DNA from 2 places in the Paenibacillus sp. JJ1683 genome. Region 2 is predicted to be linked to the other one. Evidence: riboswitches for the same ligand, from Rfam matches in the RefSeq annotation. Region 2 holds a riboswitch; the other holds the start of a gene.
The links. A riboswitch is a leader RNA that binds a small molecule or an ion and turns the genes downstream of it on or off. The one in region 2 is predicted to bind S-adenosylmethionine.
Positions count from the first base shown of each region.

Region 1: another riboswitch for S-adenosylmethionine. It lies ahead of metA (homoserine O-acetyltransferase MetA); the one in region 2 lies ahead of ACUC6J_RS19920 (methionine ABC transporter ATP-binding protein).

Region 1 covers NZ_CM129820.1:1,709,078-1,716,881, reverse strand. The annotation lists gene ACUC6J_RS07395 (cation:proton antiporter) at 1-331, shown strand, start outside; gene ACUC6J_RS07390 (YitT family protein) at 416-1,279, shown strand; gene mqnC (cyclic dehypoxanthinyl futalosine synthase) at 1,428-2,561, opposite strand; gene ACUC6J_RS07380 (aminotransferase class I/II-fold pyridoxal phosphate-dependent enzyme) at 2,902-4,080, opposite strand; gene ACUC6J_RS07375 (PLP-dependent transferase) at 4,077-5,261, opposite strand; gene metA (homoserine O-acetyltransferase MetA) at 5,386-6,303, opposite strand; SAM riboswitch class I at 6,421-6,547, opposite strand; gene corA (magnesium/cobalt transporter CorA) at 7,098-7,804, shown strand, end outside.
Region 2 covers NZ_CM129820.1:4,634,024-4,641,827, forward strand. The annotation lists gene ACUC6J_RS19910 (MetQ/NlpA family ABC transporter substrate-binding protein) at 1-252, opposite strand, end outside; gene ACUC6J_RS19915 (methionine ABC transporter permease) at 327-995, opposite strand; gene ACUC6J_RS19920 (methionine ABC transporter ATP-binding protein) at 992-2,014, opposite strand; SAM riboswitch class I at 2,151-2,289, opposite strand; gene ACUC6J_RS19925 (Cthe_2314 family HEPN domain-containing protein) at 2,420-3,139, opposite strand; gene ACUC6J_RS19930 (UbiD family decarboxylase) at 3,195-4,961, opposite strand; gene ACUC6J_RS19935 (COX15/CtaA family protein) at 5,091-6,023, opposite strand; gene ACUC6J_RS19940 (thioredoxin family protein) at 6,239-6,583, opposite strand; gene ACUC6J_RS19945 (DUF2515 family protein) at 6,819-7,804, shown strand, end outside.

The DNA.
Region 1 (7,804 bases), 2.8 Mb from region 2:
GCTTGCGCTGGCAGCAGTCCTTCTCACACTATTTGGTAACATTTGGGCGGGTATGCTGGCTGGGCGTACAGCGTCCCTATCTCCCAAAGCATCCGCAAATATCGGTTTGACTATTGTGGCGCGAGGCGAATTTTCGATCATCATGGCCAATTTGGGTAAAGAAGGCGGTTTGCTTGATATTGTTCAACCTTTTGCAGCCATCTATGTACTCATATTGGCCATTCTTGGACCGCTTCTGACAAAGCAGTCAAAGCCTATCTTTAATATGCTAAACAAAATATTCAAATTTAAGGACCCTCGCTTACGAAAGGAAGAAAGCAAATCGGCGTAACTGTAAAAGCTGGATACGACAATCCATAGGAGGGAAGGCTATGCCGCACGCTGTAAAACATGCCGAAACTTTATGAGGCGGCTTGTGAAGCCCGCTTCAGGAGATGCGAGCAGGTTCCCTGTCTTTTATACGGTAATTGGCGGAATTACGGCATCCGTCGGTCTGGAATTGTTTTTACATCCGCATGATATGATCGCTGGAGGCGTTACGGGAATCTCCAGACTCATGTCGCTTTATACACAGGAGCATTTTGGGTTACTGCTATTCGTTTTGAACTTGCCACTAATGCTGCTGTATTCTTTGTCTACTCACAAACCCATGCTGCTTCGCGCACTCCCCGGCTTGTTTGCCTTTTCAGGCTCAGCCATCATTCTCTCGCCTTTTCCGGCAGTGAGCGGCCATCCGGTCGTATGCGCTTTGGGAGGCGGAATCTGTATTGGACTTGGCGCAGCGCTGACAGCTCGTCACGGGGGGTTGCTTGATTCATTAGGACTCAGCGAATCTGACGATGGCCGTCCATCCACTTTGTTGCTAATTCATCGGAAAATTCCGTTAATACAGATCGTAATGTTGTGTAATGGCCTGCTGCTCATTACGGCTGGTTTTGTGTTAGGCTGGGAGCCAGCCCTCTATTCCGCCTTATCCTGTCTCGCTGCCTATGAAACGACTCGGCTGATGTTTACTGGTCTGAGACGCATGGTCTGTGTTGTCAGCAAAAAACAGCCAACTGTCGAAGATGCCATATATCGCAGGTTGCGTTTACACAGCACACCTATTGAAGGTTCTGCCGCCCAGATAAAGGGCAAGATTAAAAGCGAATCAGATAAAAAAGAACAAATGGTCATCATTTACAGTGTTCATCTTTTGGATTTGCAGCGCTTTAAGGCGGCCATCCAAATGGCAGACCCACAGGCTGAGATCATGTATATGAAGCGATGGGAAACGTAGCAAATCCCAAATATATTAACCATAATAGAAAAATGATTAAAGATATTGTAGTATCCACTCTTCCGCACAAAAACGCTTATCTTCACTATCCTTGTACATAGGATAGTGAAAGATAAGCGTTTTGTAATGTACTATATATTAGCTGATATTAATTTTGCATAATAAAGTCATGCTCAATACTGCTGGCACTGTCAAAAGTACGAATAATATCATAACGGGTATTGCGCTGTGCCGGAATGTGACCCGTCTCACGGATCAACTGTAAAATGGATTCGATGTTAACCTTATACGTTGCGCCTGCAGCGGAAACTACATTTTCCTCAATCATGGTGCTGCCAAAATCATCACAACCGTAGTACAGTGATTTTTTACCGATTTCCGGTCCCATCGTTACCCATGAAGACTGGATATGCTTGATGTTATCCAAAACAAGACGACTGATCGCTACAGTCTTCAAATATTCCTCTGGCGTCTGGCGTTCTTTCTTCAAATTAGTGTTGTCTGGTTGGAAGGTCCAAGGAATAAAGGCCAGAAATCCTTCAGAATTATATTTGTTTTCAATGCATTCGTCCTGAGCATCACGGACACGCAGCAAATGCAGCGCACGCTCCTCCATCAGCTCGCCAAATCCGATTACCATGGTAGCCGTTGTGTTCATCCCAACCTTGTGAGCTGTTTGCATGACATCCATCCAATCACGCCAGGAGCCTTTGAGACGGCTAATTTTGCGGCGTGTACGGTCATCCAAAATTTCTCCGCCTCCACCCGGCAGCGAATCCAATCCAGCTTCATGAATGGCTCGGATCGTTTCCTCCATGGATAGGCCGGATTTTTCCTTCATTTTGTGAATTTCAGCTGGTGAGAAGGAGTGCATTGTAATATCTGGAAAACGTTCCTTAATAGCTTTCAGCAAATCGGTATAATAGCTGAACGGCAGGTTTGGATTTACACCGCCTTGCATTAAGATTTCGGTGCCACCTACATCCTGCGTTTCCTTAATTTTTTGGAAAATCACCTCATCCGGCAAAACATAACCTTCATCGGAACCCGGTCTGCGGTAAAAAGCGCAAAAGCGGCAGTATACGTCACACACGTTCGTATAGTTAATATTTCGTCCGATGACGAAGGTTTTTATGGGATCGGGATGCATGCGATTCATGACTTTATTCGCCGCATGACCTATTTTTTCAACCTCGTCTGATTCGAACAAAGCAACGGTATCCTCTAAATTCAGGCGTTCGCCGCGCAGGGCTTTATCTAAAATATGGTCGATTACACTCATGGTGTATCCTCCTTCGCTGTCACAGGGCGACGAAATGAAAGACAGGACTTATGAACGAGAATGCTTTCACAAACCTGCGTTCGAACCCTGCCGTAATGTATGTTCATGACTAGCCTTGTATGTTGTCTGTGCTATTTAGCATAGTAAAACCTAATGATAATACTAACATATCTTTTGGTAAGGAACCATACTTAGACTGAAAAGTGCCTTTTTTCACACTGTCTATCATGTCTTTCATATAGAAAACAGCAAGTCTCCTGAATACCGGAAACCTGCTGCTTAGGGCTGTACCTATTTGCTTCCTTCGTATAACGTTGAGATGCTATGGGCGTCTAACATTCTAGCTCAGCGCCTCATCCAGATCACGGATCAGGTCATCAATGTCCTCCAGACCTACGGAGAAACGAAGTAGTCCGTCTGTAATCCCGCGCTCCAACCGTACACTTTGCGGCATTGCCGCATGTGACATCATTGCTGGGTACGACAAAATACTTTCCACAGCTCCCAGACTCACCGCCACAATGGGAATACGTACGCGACTGAGGACCTCTTTTGCACGTTCACCCGAACCCACATCAAACGATATCACTGCACCATAACCGCTCGATTGACTCTCATGAATCACACGCCCTGGATGATTTTCCAGGCCCGGATAGTATACCGCTTCAATGTCATTGCGCTCGTTTAGCCAATTGGCAAGCTTAGCTGCACTTTTTTCGCTGTGAGCCATACGCGCCTCCAGTGTCTTCATACCACGCATGAGCAGCCAAGACTCTTGCGGTGCCAGCACAGTACCTAATCCATTTTGAAGCTGCTTGATTTGTCTCCCCAACGATTCGGTACGAGCTACCGCAAGCCCTGCCAGTACGTCGCTGTGTCCACCCAAAAACTTGGTCGCACTGTGCAATACAATATCGACTCCCTGCTCAATCGGACGTTGATAATAAGGTGTCATAAAAGTATTATCCAACAACGTCAAAAGTCCATTATCCCTAGCCCAAGAGGTTATTCCAGCTACATTGGTAATTTTGAGGGTCGGATTAGATGGGGTTTCCATATACACAGCCCTTGTATTTTCCTGCAACGCCTCTTTCACAAGGTTGAGATCCGTCATGTCAACGAAGGTCGTTTCGATATTCATCCGTTTCAAGATGGAGGTCAGCAGTCGATATGTTCCTCCATATACGTCCTCCGAAACAATGACATGATCACCAGCGGATAAGAGCATAAATGTAGTGGAGATAGCAGCCATACCTGATGCAAAGGCAAAACCACAAGCTCCACCTTCTAATAAGGCGATATAATCTTCCAATGCTTGTCGTGTCGGATTACCTGATCGGCTATAATCATGCTGTGGAGGATTAAAAATATCATGATGGTGAAAGGTCGAAGCTTGATAGATCGGGACACTTGATGCCCCTGTAACACTATCAATTTCAGAGCCAAAATGCAGCAGCTTGGTTGCGAATTTCCGCCCTTTGTCCAGATCCTCTCCGATCTTCCTCGCATCCTCTATCATTGCTGCTCCCCTCCTTCTACTTCTTGACGTGCCGCTTCCAGTGCCGAACGCAAATCTTCAATCAGGTCATCTGTATGCTCGATACCTACGGAGAAACGAAGCAACCTGTCATCTACCCCGACTGCATCCCGAATTTCTGCCGGTATGTCCGCATGTGTCTGCACAGCAGGATAGGTCATTAGCGATTCCACACCGCCTAGACTTTCGGCAAACGCAATAAGCTTAATATGACGAAGCAAAGGCTCCACATAGCGAGCATCCTTTACTTTGAAAGAGAAAATACCCGTGTTTCCGCTGGATTGTTTATTTTGTATCTCACGACCTGGATGGCCCTCAAGCGCCGGGTAAAATACTTCCGCCACTGCTGGATGCGTCAGTAAATAATTAGACAACACCGTAGCATTATGCTCATGTCGATCCATACGTAGCGCTAACGTTTTCATCCCCTTCATCAACTGATAGCAGTCGCTTGGGGAAAGCACGGCCCCTATGGAATTGTGCAGGAAGGAAATTTCAGCTGACAGCTCTTTTCCTTTGCTTACAATCAACCCTGCCAGCACATCGTTGTGTCCGCCCAAATATTTGGTTGCGCTATGTACCACAATATCCGCACCTAGTTCCAATGGCCGCTGGAAATATGGTGTTAGCAGCGTATTATCTACAATAGTAAGCAACTCATGTTGTGATGCCCATGTAGCCACCGCTTGAATATCAGTAATCATCATTAACGGATTGGTAGGCGTTTCTATGAATACGGCTTTGGTATTCGGTCGACATGACTGTTGGAGTGCTTCGAGATCGTTTGTATCCACATAAGTTGCGGTCACACCAAATTTGGATAAAATACGCTCTAGCAAACGATAGGTCCCGCCATAAAGATCCAGCGATACAATGAGGTGGTCTCCCTGTCCAAACAAAGCAAATACCGTTTGCAGCGCTGCCATACCTGAGCTGCAAGCAAAGCCTGCATCACCAGATTCAAGTGCAGCAGCAGCCTCTTCCAGTACCTTTCGCGTGGGATTAATCGTCCGAATGTAATCAAACCCTGTGCTTTGACCCAGACGGGGATGGCGGAACGCCGTAGATTGGTAAATCGGGTAATTAACAGCCCCGGTTACTGGCTCCTCTACTGAACCGATTTGTGCCAATCTGCTTTCGATTCTCCACTGCTTATCACTCATATGAATCCTCCTGTTCACTTCCATAGTAGGTGCTATAACATATGCTGCAAAAATGGATGTCCAAGACTATACTGCTGCGCTACTGCAAGGTGGTACTGTATAAGGGTAAACTACAAGCCCATTTTTAAATCTGAGGTCCGATATCATAAGGTGTTTCTTGGTATACATAATAGTTAAGCCAATTTGAAAATAATAAATTGGCATGAGCCCGCCAGATCGAGGGCGGTATGCGTCCAGGATCATCATTAGGATAATAATTTTTGGGGACGTCAATATCCAGTCCTTTGGCTATATCGCGATCGTATTCCCATTTCAGCGAAAGTGGGTCATATTCAGAATGCCCTGTTACAAAAATTTGTTTACCATCAAGCGTGGCTACCAGGTACACTCCAGCTTCCTCGGATTCGGATAAAACTTCTAATTCGGCAATATGGTCAATATCTTCCCGCCGAACCTCGGTATGCCGAGAGTGGGGAGCATAAAACAGTTCATCAAAGCCGCGTAGCAGTTTCACTTTAGGTTTAATAACGGTGTGTGGGAATACCCCAAAGCATTTGGTATCGAGCCCGTATTTCGGAACATTGAAATGATGGTATAAGCCTGCCTGTGAGGCCCAACAGATATGCATGGTCGAAGTAACATTTGTTTTCGTCCACTCAAAGATTTGCCGGATCTCCTCCCAGTAGGTCACATCCTCAAACTCAAGTTGTTCTACGGGGGCTCCTGTAATAATCATGCCGTCAAAACGACTGTTCTTGATCTCATCAAACGTTTTATAAAACATGTTCAAATATTCTTGCGATGTATTTTTAGATACATGTGACTTCATATGCACCAACGTGACATCCACTTGTAACGGCGTATTGCCGACCAGACGCAACAGTTGGGTTTCCGTTGTTTCCTTCGTAGGCATCAAATTCAAAATGGCGATGCGCAACGGACGAATATCCTGATGATAAGCCAGGCTTTCGTCCATTACGAAAATATTTTCGCCCTCCAGTACTTCCTTAGCAGGCAGTGTATCTGGAATTTTAATCGGCATGTAAACTCACTCCTTGATCGGTAAGTTGTGCGAAAATCGTCTGGTAGAGATGCCGGGCATATAATAAAAAGACCTTTCTCGGTTAGAGAAAGGTCATATTTGTATCCATATGCGCCTCTCTCATCTGTCAGGGCTACGCTTCTTTGTACAAAGCGCGAGTCCTGCAAGAATTAGCACCGTGCGATAAAAATCGCCGGTTGCCGGGTATCATCGGGCTAGTCCCTCCACCTGCTCTTGATAAGATTTCGCTATATTCATTTTGGGTTCACAAAGTTCTTGTTGTTCACTTTAATGCATCGGCTGGGCTTCGTCAAGATGGACTTGTAAATTTGTGCCCTGCATTCACATTTTGTCTACCTTTTCCATAGGTTAAATCATATCCCCCCCTTTCGCAGAAGCTCATATGACTGCTGTTGATTTAGCCCATGATTTTGCCCTTGAAAGGCCGTAGGCCGAGCGTTATACTATACAAGTGCTAATAGGCAAAAATACGGTGCAACAGTGTAGATTAGAGTGTTTTCTTCGATACTGTGGCAACCTAAAAAAGAACATATGTGAGGTGAATCCGGAATGGAAGGCGACCCGAGTCCGAATAGGCGGCGATCCCTGAACAACAGCATAGGAATGACTTCAGCTTGCCGAAAGACGGGACGCCAGGCTCCGCATGCTCCAAAAGCCTTCTGCTTTTGATGGTATGCACGCTTACCCGCACCGGCTAACTGGCTAACTGAGTCCATTCCTTATGCTTAAGGTAAACGTATTTCCGTTACGACGGAGCATAAGGAGTGACATATATGAAAATCCGTTTGGTTAACAACGGGGTTTTTACCCCTGTCGAAGAAATTGAAATGGCGCTCACTGCACCGGCAGAAGGCTTTTATTGGATTGATGCCGATGTCGAGGATCTGACAGTGCTTCAGCCCTTATTTTCTATGCATGATCTTGCAGTAGAAGACTGTTTGAGTGAAGAAGAACAGCGTCCAAAGATTGAAATTTATGAAAGCCATTATTTTATCGTTGTAAATAGTATTCGTTTTGATGATGAAGAAATATTTTTGCGTGCTTTGAACATTTTTCTCGGCCGCCATTTTATCATTACGGTGACCAAGCAGAAAATCAATGAGCTTCGTACTCTCAAGCCTATGCTGTGGGAGCAGGAAGTTAGCCAGCCTGACCGTTTTATGTATCTGTTGGTCGATTTGATCGTTGATAACTATTTTCTGGTTGGTGACCGGATTGAAGTTCGTATTGAAAAGCTGGAAGAAGACATTCTAATGCATACGAAAAAGTCGCACTTGAACGAAATCATCGGATTGCGCAGTGAAATTCTATGGCTAAAAAAAGTGCTCGGCCCACAAAAGGAAGTCATCAATACCCTGAACAAACGGGATTTGCGGCTTATCGACGATCAACTACAAAAATATTTTAGCGACATTTATGAAAATGCTGTGAAAATTTCGGAGACTTTCGAAACTTATCGCGACTTGATGGGGAACCTTAG
Region 2 (7,804 bases):
GTTCGGCTGTACATAGTCGTTAAACTGAACGACTTGAAGACGAACCCCTTCTTTTTCCAACTGAGGCTTGATTGCTTCCAAAATTTCCGCATGAGGCACAGGAGAAGCTCCAACTTTCAGTTCGACTTCACGGGGTGACCCGCCTGTATTTTCGGCCGCATTGTTTGTATCCGATGTTGTGCTCTTTGTACCGCAAGCAGCCAGTACCGCAATTAATGTCAAGCTCAATACAGCCAATACCCATTTCTTCATGTTGTTACCCCTCCAATAATTTGTAATATTCAGGATCAGACGTCCTGATCAATAAGGATATCTATATGTTTTCCCTATTTTCGAGTATAATGCCGCACGAGACGGTCTCCCGCCATTTGCAGCAATTGAACCAATACGACCATCAGCACGACCGCAACGATCATTACAGCCGTTTCGTAACGATAATAGCCGTAGTTGATAGCCAGTGTACCCAGTCCACCGCCCCCGATCATCCCGGACATTGCCGTGTAGGATACGAGTGTAACGACGGTAATGGTTAATGCGGCGAGCAGGCCCGGCAGTGCCTCACGTAACAGCACACGCCGGATAATTTGTCCTGTCGAAGCCCCCATCGCTTGTGCAGCTTCAATGACACCCTTGTCCACTTCACGTAGTGACGTTTCGACAAGACGTGCGAAGAAAGGAGCAGCCCCGATAACCAATGGCGGAATGGTTCCCAGCACCCCGGTCGAGGTACCTACCAACGATCGTGTAAAAGGAATAAGTGCGACGATCAAGATGATAAATGGTACGGAACGCAAAATGTTAACGACGAAAGATAATACAACGTATATCACCTTCATCAGAGTCAACGAGGAACGGCTTGCCAGAAACAACAATATACCGAGCGGCAAACCAATAACGAGGGTGAACAATGCAGATGCCCCGAGCATCTGAAGGGTTTCCAGAGTAGAATTCCCTAGCTCTTCCCAACTCACTTGCGAAAAATCAAGTTCGCTCATTGTCCGATCACCTCCACATCGAGTCCTTGCCCTGACACTTCGCGCAGCGTATGTTCTATATCTGAATGGTTTCCTTCAAAACGAACGATCAGCTGTCCATATGGTACGTTTTTAATCGTAGAGATGGTGCCCTGTAAGATTGCAAAATCAACACCTGTACTTCGAGCCGTACGCGATAGAATTGCATCATAAGTTTTACTGCCCAAGAAGGAGATACGTACCACCTGTGCCGATTCGCCGCTACCTGCTGCTGCAATCGCTGCTTGTAATTCCTCAGGATGTTCTGCCTCCCGCTGGATAAAATCCTTAGTCACCTGATGCTGTGGCTTCAAAAACACTTCCGCCACCGGACCTTGCTCCACGATATCGCCCTCATGAATGACGCCAACTCGATCACATATACTTTGAATGACATGCATCTCATGAGTAATCAATACGATAGTCAAATTAAAGCGCTGGTTAATATCCAACAGCAATTTCAGGATAGACCCTGTCGTCTGCGGATCAAGCGCAGACGTCGCTTCGTCACACAGCAGCACATGCGGATCACTAGCCAGTGCCCGTGCAATCCCTACCCGCTGCTTCTGTCCACCTGAGAGCTGTGACGGATATTTTCCACTGTGTTCTTTCAGTCCCACCAATTCCAGCAGCTCGCGAACTTTCTTGTCTAGCTCCTGCTTTGGGGTATTTACCAGCCGCAATGGAAATGCAATGTTGTCATACACTGTCGCCGAAGACAACAAATTAAAATGTTGAAAAATCATTCCGATTTTTCGGCGTTGCTTCTGTAACTGGGCTTGACTCACAGTCACAAGGTTAACCCCATCTACCCATACTTCGCCTGAAGTAGGGCGTTCCAATAAATTAATACAGCGGATCAACGTACTTTTGCCCGCCCCGGAATGACCAATCACCCCGAATATTTCTCCACGCTTTATAGAAAGGTTCAACCCGGACAACGCATTAACGCGTCGGTTACCTTTACCATAATGCTTGGTTAATTGCTTAAGCTCTATCAACGTGCTGCGACCTCCTTCACTTCTTTCTTACCCTGTTAACCAGTTGTCATCTCTCGGGATTGTATAAAATCACTATTTATTTATACAAAAAAGAGCCCCTTTCACAGAATGAAAAGGGCCCCACCTTGCGAACCTTTTCTCATCTGCCAAAATCGCTATAACTCTAGCGGTTTTGTAGGAATTAGCACCATATGTTCCCTCCCGGTGCATTACACCGGGAAAGAACGGGTTGCCGGGCTTCATCGGGCCAGTCCCTCCACCTCTCTGGATAAGAAAAATATGTTAAACTCCAGCTTTAGCTGTCCGTTAAGTTTATATAAAAAAAATAATTCAAGCATTTTTCTGAAACTAGGTTTCAGTATAGATAGTTTACATTGCTTTGTCAAAGGATATTTTCTGTCATAATTATGGGCGCACTGCCCGGTTCTCCCATTGTTTCGCAGTATAAGAAAATGCTTTTGATAGCGACTGGCATACCATTTCCAAGCCCTGCTGCAAATCTTCCAGATGGTGATCAAGGTCCTCCAGTTGGATTTTTCCATATAAAGCACGGTGACGTTGCCAGAGATCGTCCTGCATTTCCGTGTTCATATAATGTATTTCCGTATTTCGACGCTTACGCAGGCGATTGATGGCATCGTTGTATGTGTCCTTGATATCATTTAAATTATCAGTCAATACAGGATGCATTTTGAGATACTTGAGCTGTCTCAACACGGTAAAATACGAATAATGCGCCTTATACTGCCCTGTTTTTAAATCATACAAATCATTCATCCAGTTACCAAGCTTATCCAAAATAGAGAATACCCGCACAAACCCATCCTTATAAAAGAAAACATACAAAGCATAATCGGATTTTTCATCCTTGCTCATATCTTCAGCGTATCCGGCTTTCACTCTCATACGGAAAAAGGCGGCAGCATGATGGCTCTGCTCCAGTTCATCCAAAGACGACATCAGACCACGTGTTAAAATATCCGCCTTCCGAAAGTCATGGGTAGGATCACCACTGGCCTGGATTTGCCGTTCCAGCAAATGTAACATGTCTGACATGCTATTCATGGCATCCAGCAGGACGCCATGATTTTCACGTGGGGGCTCGCCCAATAGCTTGCGTATCATGCTTCACGCCTCCTTCATATCTGTAAAATCCGGCTGTTAGATGCTTGAATAGGCGTCAAGCGAAATAACTCGTCCACCGTTGATCTACAAGCTTAACTATATCCTCACGCGGTAGCACCTCATCAGGGTAGCCTGGCTTCATACGTGCATCCACTACAATCGGCAGCTTATAGTTCAGGTGATGCAAACGTACTTCGCTGTCGGCGTACATATCTGTAGCCGGGTTAAAGCGTGTGAATACCGTCCACAGGAACGAGGCTTGGGAGCGAACAACTTCTTTGGCATCGTCCACGATAAAGACAAGCGGCCACTCTTGCTCACCCGCAGCTAATCGCTCCAATACACGCGCAGCGAGTTCAGGCTCCTGCTCAAAGGACGAGCCGGATATAACCAGGCAACCTCCGCAATAGGGTTCGATTTCACGAATTCCCGGCAGATCGCCGCCTTCATAAACGCGAGGCAATTCACGCACAGGCTCGCCTACCCCCATCAGAATCGCCTTGCTGCCGTGATTCAGCTTGCGGCCCGTGTAATCGAGTGTATCGTGAGACGTATGGTTAAAAATAAACAAATCTCTGGCTGGATTAAATCGCTCCAAAATGGTTTCTAGCAACAGGTTAAAGTCGGATAAATCGATCACCCGATCCGTCAGCATCAGGAATTTGGTCAACGACAATTGACCTTGACCCAGAATGGTAAAGCCGGATACCAGCGCTTCACGGGAGTAGCTTTCACGTACGACTGCCGCTGCCAGCGCGTGTACACCTGTTTCTGCATATGCCCATAACGACTTGACGGAAGGCATCACAAGCGGATAGGCGGGCGACAACAGACGTTGCAAAAATTCGCCGAGATAGTAGTCTTCCTGCCGTGGCTTACCTACAATGGTTGCCGGATAAATGGCATCTTTGCGGTGATGCATATGTTTGACATGAAACACAGGGAAATCATGTTGTAATGAGTAATAGCCAAAATGATCGCCAAACGGCCCTTCCGGGCGACGTTCATGAGGCGGCACATAGCCGCTGATCGCAAACTCGGCTTCTGCCGGAATGCGATGGCCTCCAAGCGGGTCTTCTGTCATGGGCAGCTTGCCCCCCATAATCAGAGAAGCCAGCAACAGCTCTGGCAAGTTTTCCGGGGCAGGAGCAATGGCAGACGCAATCAGAGCAGGCGGGCCACCGATGATGATCGTCGTAGGCAACGGCTCATTACGCAGCTCTGCCTCATGATAATGGAAGCCGCCGCCTTTATGGATTTGCCAATGAATCCCTGTCGTCTGATCATCATAAATCTGGATGCGATACATCCCCAAATTATGGTCCTTGGAATGGCCTGGCTTTTCGGTATACACGAGCGGAAGCGTAATGAACGGTCCTCCATCCTCGTGCCAACTGGTTACTCTAGGCAGCGGAGCCAGCGGAGCATCCGTACGGCGAACGCCCAATACAGGAGCTTCGTTATGAGATACTGTTTTTAGTCCTACTTTTAGCATGTCCTTAATCAGGCCACGTTCATTCCACAACGCTTTGGGTGTAGGTGGAAGCAGCGTCTTGGTCGCACCTACAATTGCATCCATCAGTTGCTCTGGACGAGGGCCAAAAGCCATGTCCACACGGCGATTCGTGCCGAACAAATTACTGGCTACAGGAAACGGGGTTCCTTTGACATTGGTAAACAGCAGTGCCGGGCCCTCTTCCTCAATGACTCTTCGGTGGATCTCAGCCAACTCCAAATAAGGATCGACAGGTGCTTCTATAATTTTAAGATCATTTTCTTTTCGCAGCGCTTCAATAAATTGGCGCAAATTCTGGTAGATCAACTGGATGATTCCTCCTAAGCAAATCAAGCCCTCGAGAAACTCGTGGGCCTGGTTTGTTTCTTATGATGTTATTATACGTGTTTCAACGCCTCTTGGGCAAAATACGTTTTATAATGATCTACGAAACGCTTAGGTACGCTGTGCTTGGGTCGGAACAAGCTTGCGGTCCGGTGACAATTGCCATACACGATAGCTCAGATAAGCCAAAACGGAGAACAACGATGCAATCACCAGCATATGTCCCAGCACGATAAACATGTAAATTTCAGGTCTGTTGACGTACAGCAAGATAATGCCAATCACTACTTGAAGAATGATCAATACGACCGATACGACACCTAGGGTACGAATATCCCGGTGATTCGGGTGATAACGGTACGAGTAGTGACCCACAGCCAAAATAATGACGAACAGCAGTCCGGCTGAAATCTGATGAAGCAGCAGTGGAGATATGAAGCCCCCAATATTTACAACCTTCTGGATGACCGAATGACTAAGCAACGCTCCTGAATAAACAGCAATATAGGTATAGATCGTTGATAGCCATATAAAGTTACGATAGCCCCGACTGACACGCCCAGGAATCAGACGTGGAGTGTAGCGTGAATCCGCATGCTCCTGCCAGGCTCCCAGCGTCATCATAGTCGCACTGGCAAAAGCGATAAGCGCAAAGCCAAAATGCAGTCCCATGACTGCAGCCGATTGGGAGAAGATGACAGCCAACGCCCCCATCGCACCTTGTATGATAACAAACAATAACGTGAGCAACGAGAATAGCTGTAAATCCTTCCGATGCTTCATAAACAGCAAAAAGCCGACAAACGAGGCAATAGAAAGAATTCCAGCCATGGCACTGACGGAGCGATGAGAGAACTCAATAAGGGATGCGATGGTATGTGCCGGAACCAGCTTACCATTACAAAGCGGGAATTCTCGTCCACAGCCGAGACCCGAATCCGTTCGCGTCACGACACCTCCACCGAAGGTAGCCAAAAACATGACAATGCATGTTACGAGTGCCAGCCATTTTAGTATTCTGATTTTGTTATTCAATGAATTCACCCGTATCCTTCCAAATATAATATTTATTCACTTTAGATGTTGTGAAATGATCACTTAAAGTAATTATAACTGATATATCGTTCCTTGACATACGAGCTTTGTTGACAAAATGTGAACGTGTCCGTAAGAAAGCCGCCTCCTTCGGAAGGAAGCGGCTTTCTGTATATCGTGATGATTAGGTTTCCCTTCGGAGCCCTCATACATACCTTTATCATTTATTTTGCCAAGTTAGCATGGACTTCTACAGCCCGGTCCAAAAACTGCTCGATTTCCTCGCGGGATTTACGCAGCCTGTTCACCAGACGTACCAGTTCTCGCCCTTCACTGTAAGCGATAAAGCTGGGAATCCCTAGAACATTTTGCTCTTGACTGACACTTTCGGCCTGCTCTACATCAATCTCAATTAATGTAAGCTTGTCTGCATATTGTTGTTCCACATCAGGCATGAACGGACCAATAAAATGACAATCCCCGCACCAGTCCGCCTTAAACACAGCTACCGTTACACCTGAAGTGGATATTGCCTTATTAAAGTCTTCATGAGAGACGATTTTTTGCATACATAATTCCTCCTTGAACTTCTTTTATGCAGGAAATCCTGTAGTTTCTATTGTAACGCCAAGTGAAGCTTTTGCACACACCCCTATTATGCTCACATGCCGATTGGAAGCCCTCTCATTGAGGCATACTAAAGATATACTTAAGAATCCACATAAGCGACGACATTCTAACAGCATACCCAACATACTTAGTGGAATACGGGGATGCCTGCACTTGAAAGGAGGTTATTTAAACATGTCTCTCACCGAATGGCTCCATGTGGCATCTCGACAGCTTCAGGGAGGGCTCAAGCTACTGAGCTCCGTTCCGCGTGTTGCGGAGGAGGCATGGGAGGGCAAACGTGCGGCCTGGACCGAATCCCGTAAATTACGCTATCCCTTACGTGAACTGCCGTGGGATTATCATTCGGCACAAGCCGCCATGAATGAAGCTGAAGCATTAATGCTGGTGAACGGACCCGCTACGCGTCCCTCTTCTCTTAATATGCCCTTATGCGAAACAGACTGTGAGCTGCTGGAGCGGATCAAGAACGATACAGCACAGGAGAATCGCAGCAACATCACGCGCACTGCCGCTTACCTTGAATGCTATCGTGGCTACCCGGAATTACACTGGGCATTACTGGCCCATCTGGTTTCTCGTAATGGCGGCTATAATATGACTGATCTGAAAGGAGAGCTCATTGGCGACCTGTTCGGCGAACAGGAAAAGGAGTGGCTGTATCGACTACTTGAGCGCTGTAACGCTCTTATTTTTCAGGATGCTTATCCACAGTTGCAGCTTTACATGCACAGCCGTCATTTGGGACGAAGTTGCTTCCATTTGTTGCCCTATTTTCACGTTTCGCCATTCATGAAGCCCTTTTGGGAACGTTTCTGGGCTTGGCGGGATAGTTCTCTTTTGACGGTGGCGCTCATTATTAATGAACAAAACTATATTGAAGGACGTGTCGTGAAAGATCCGTATTTTCAAAAATTTGTGACACACAAGCCGGGCTTTTATTTGCATGACTGGCTTCAGCTCAATCAAGTTATATTTCCGCTTGGGCTAAACGGTGGCCTTGCCGGACTTGTCATGGAGCGTTTCGGCCATCTGGACGAGCGGATCGGCTTTGGCAAAAGTCTCTACGCTATGTTATTTGGCCATCAGCAGGTACTGGATCAGGCATCCGCATTTGCTGCCAGCGTGCCGCATACCGGTTCTCGCAGCGACTATTGGCC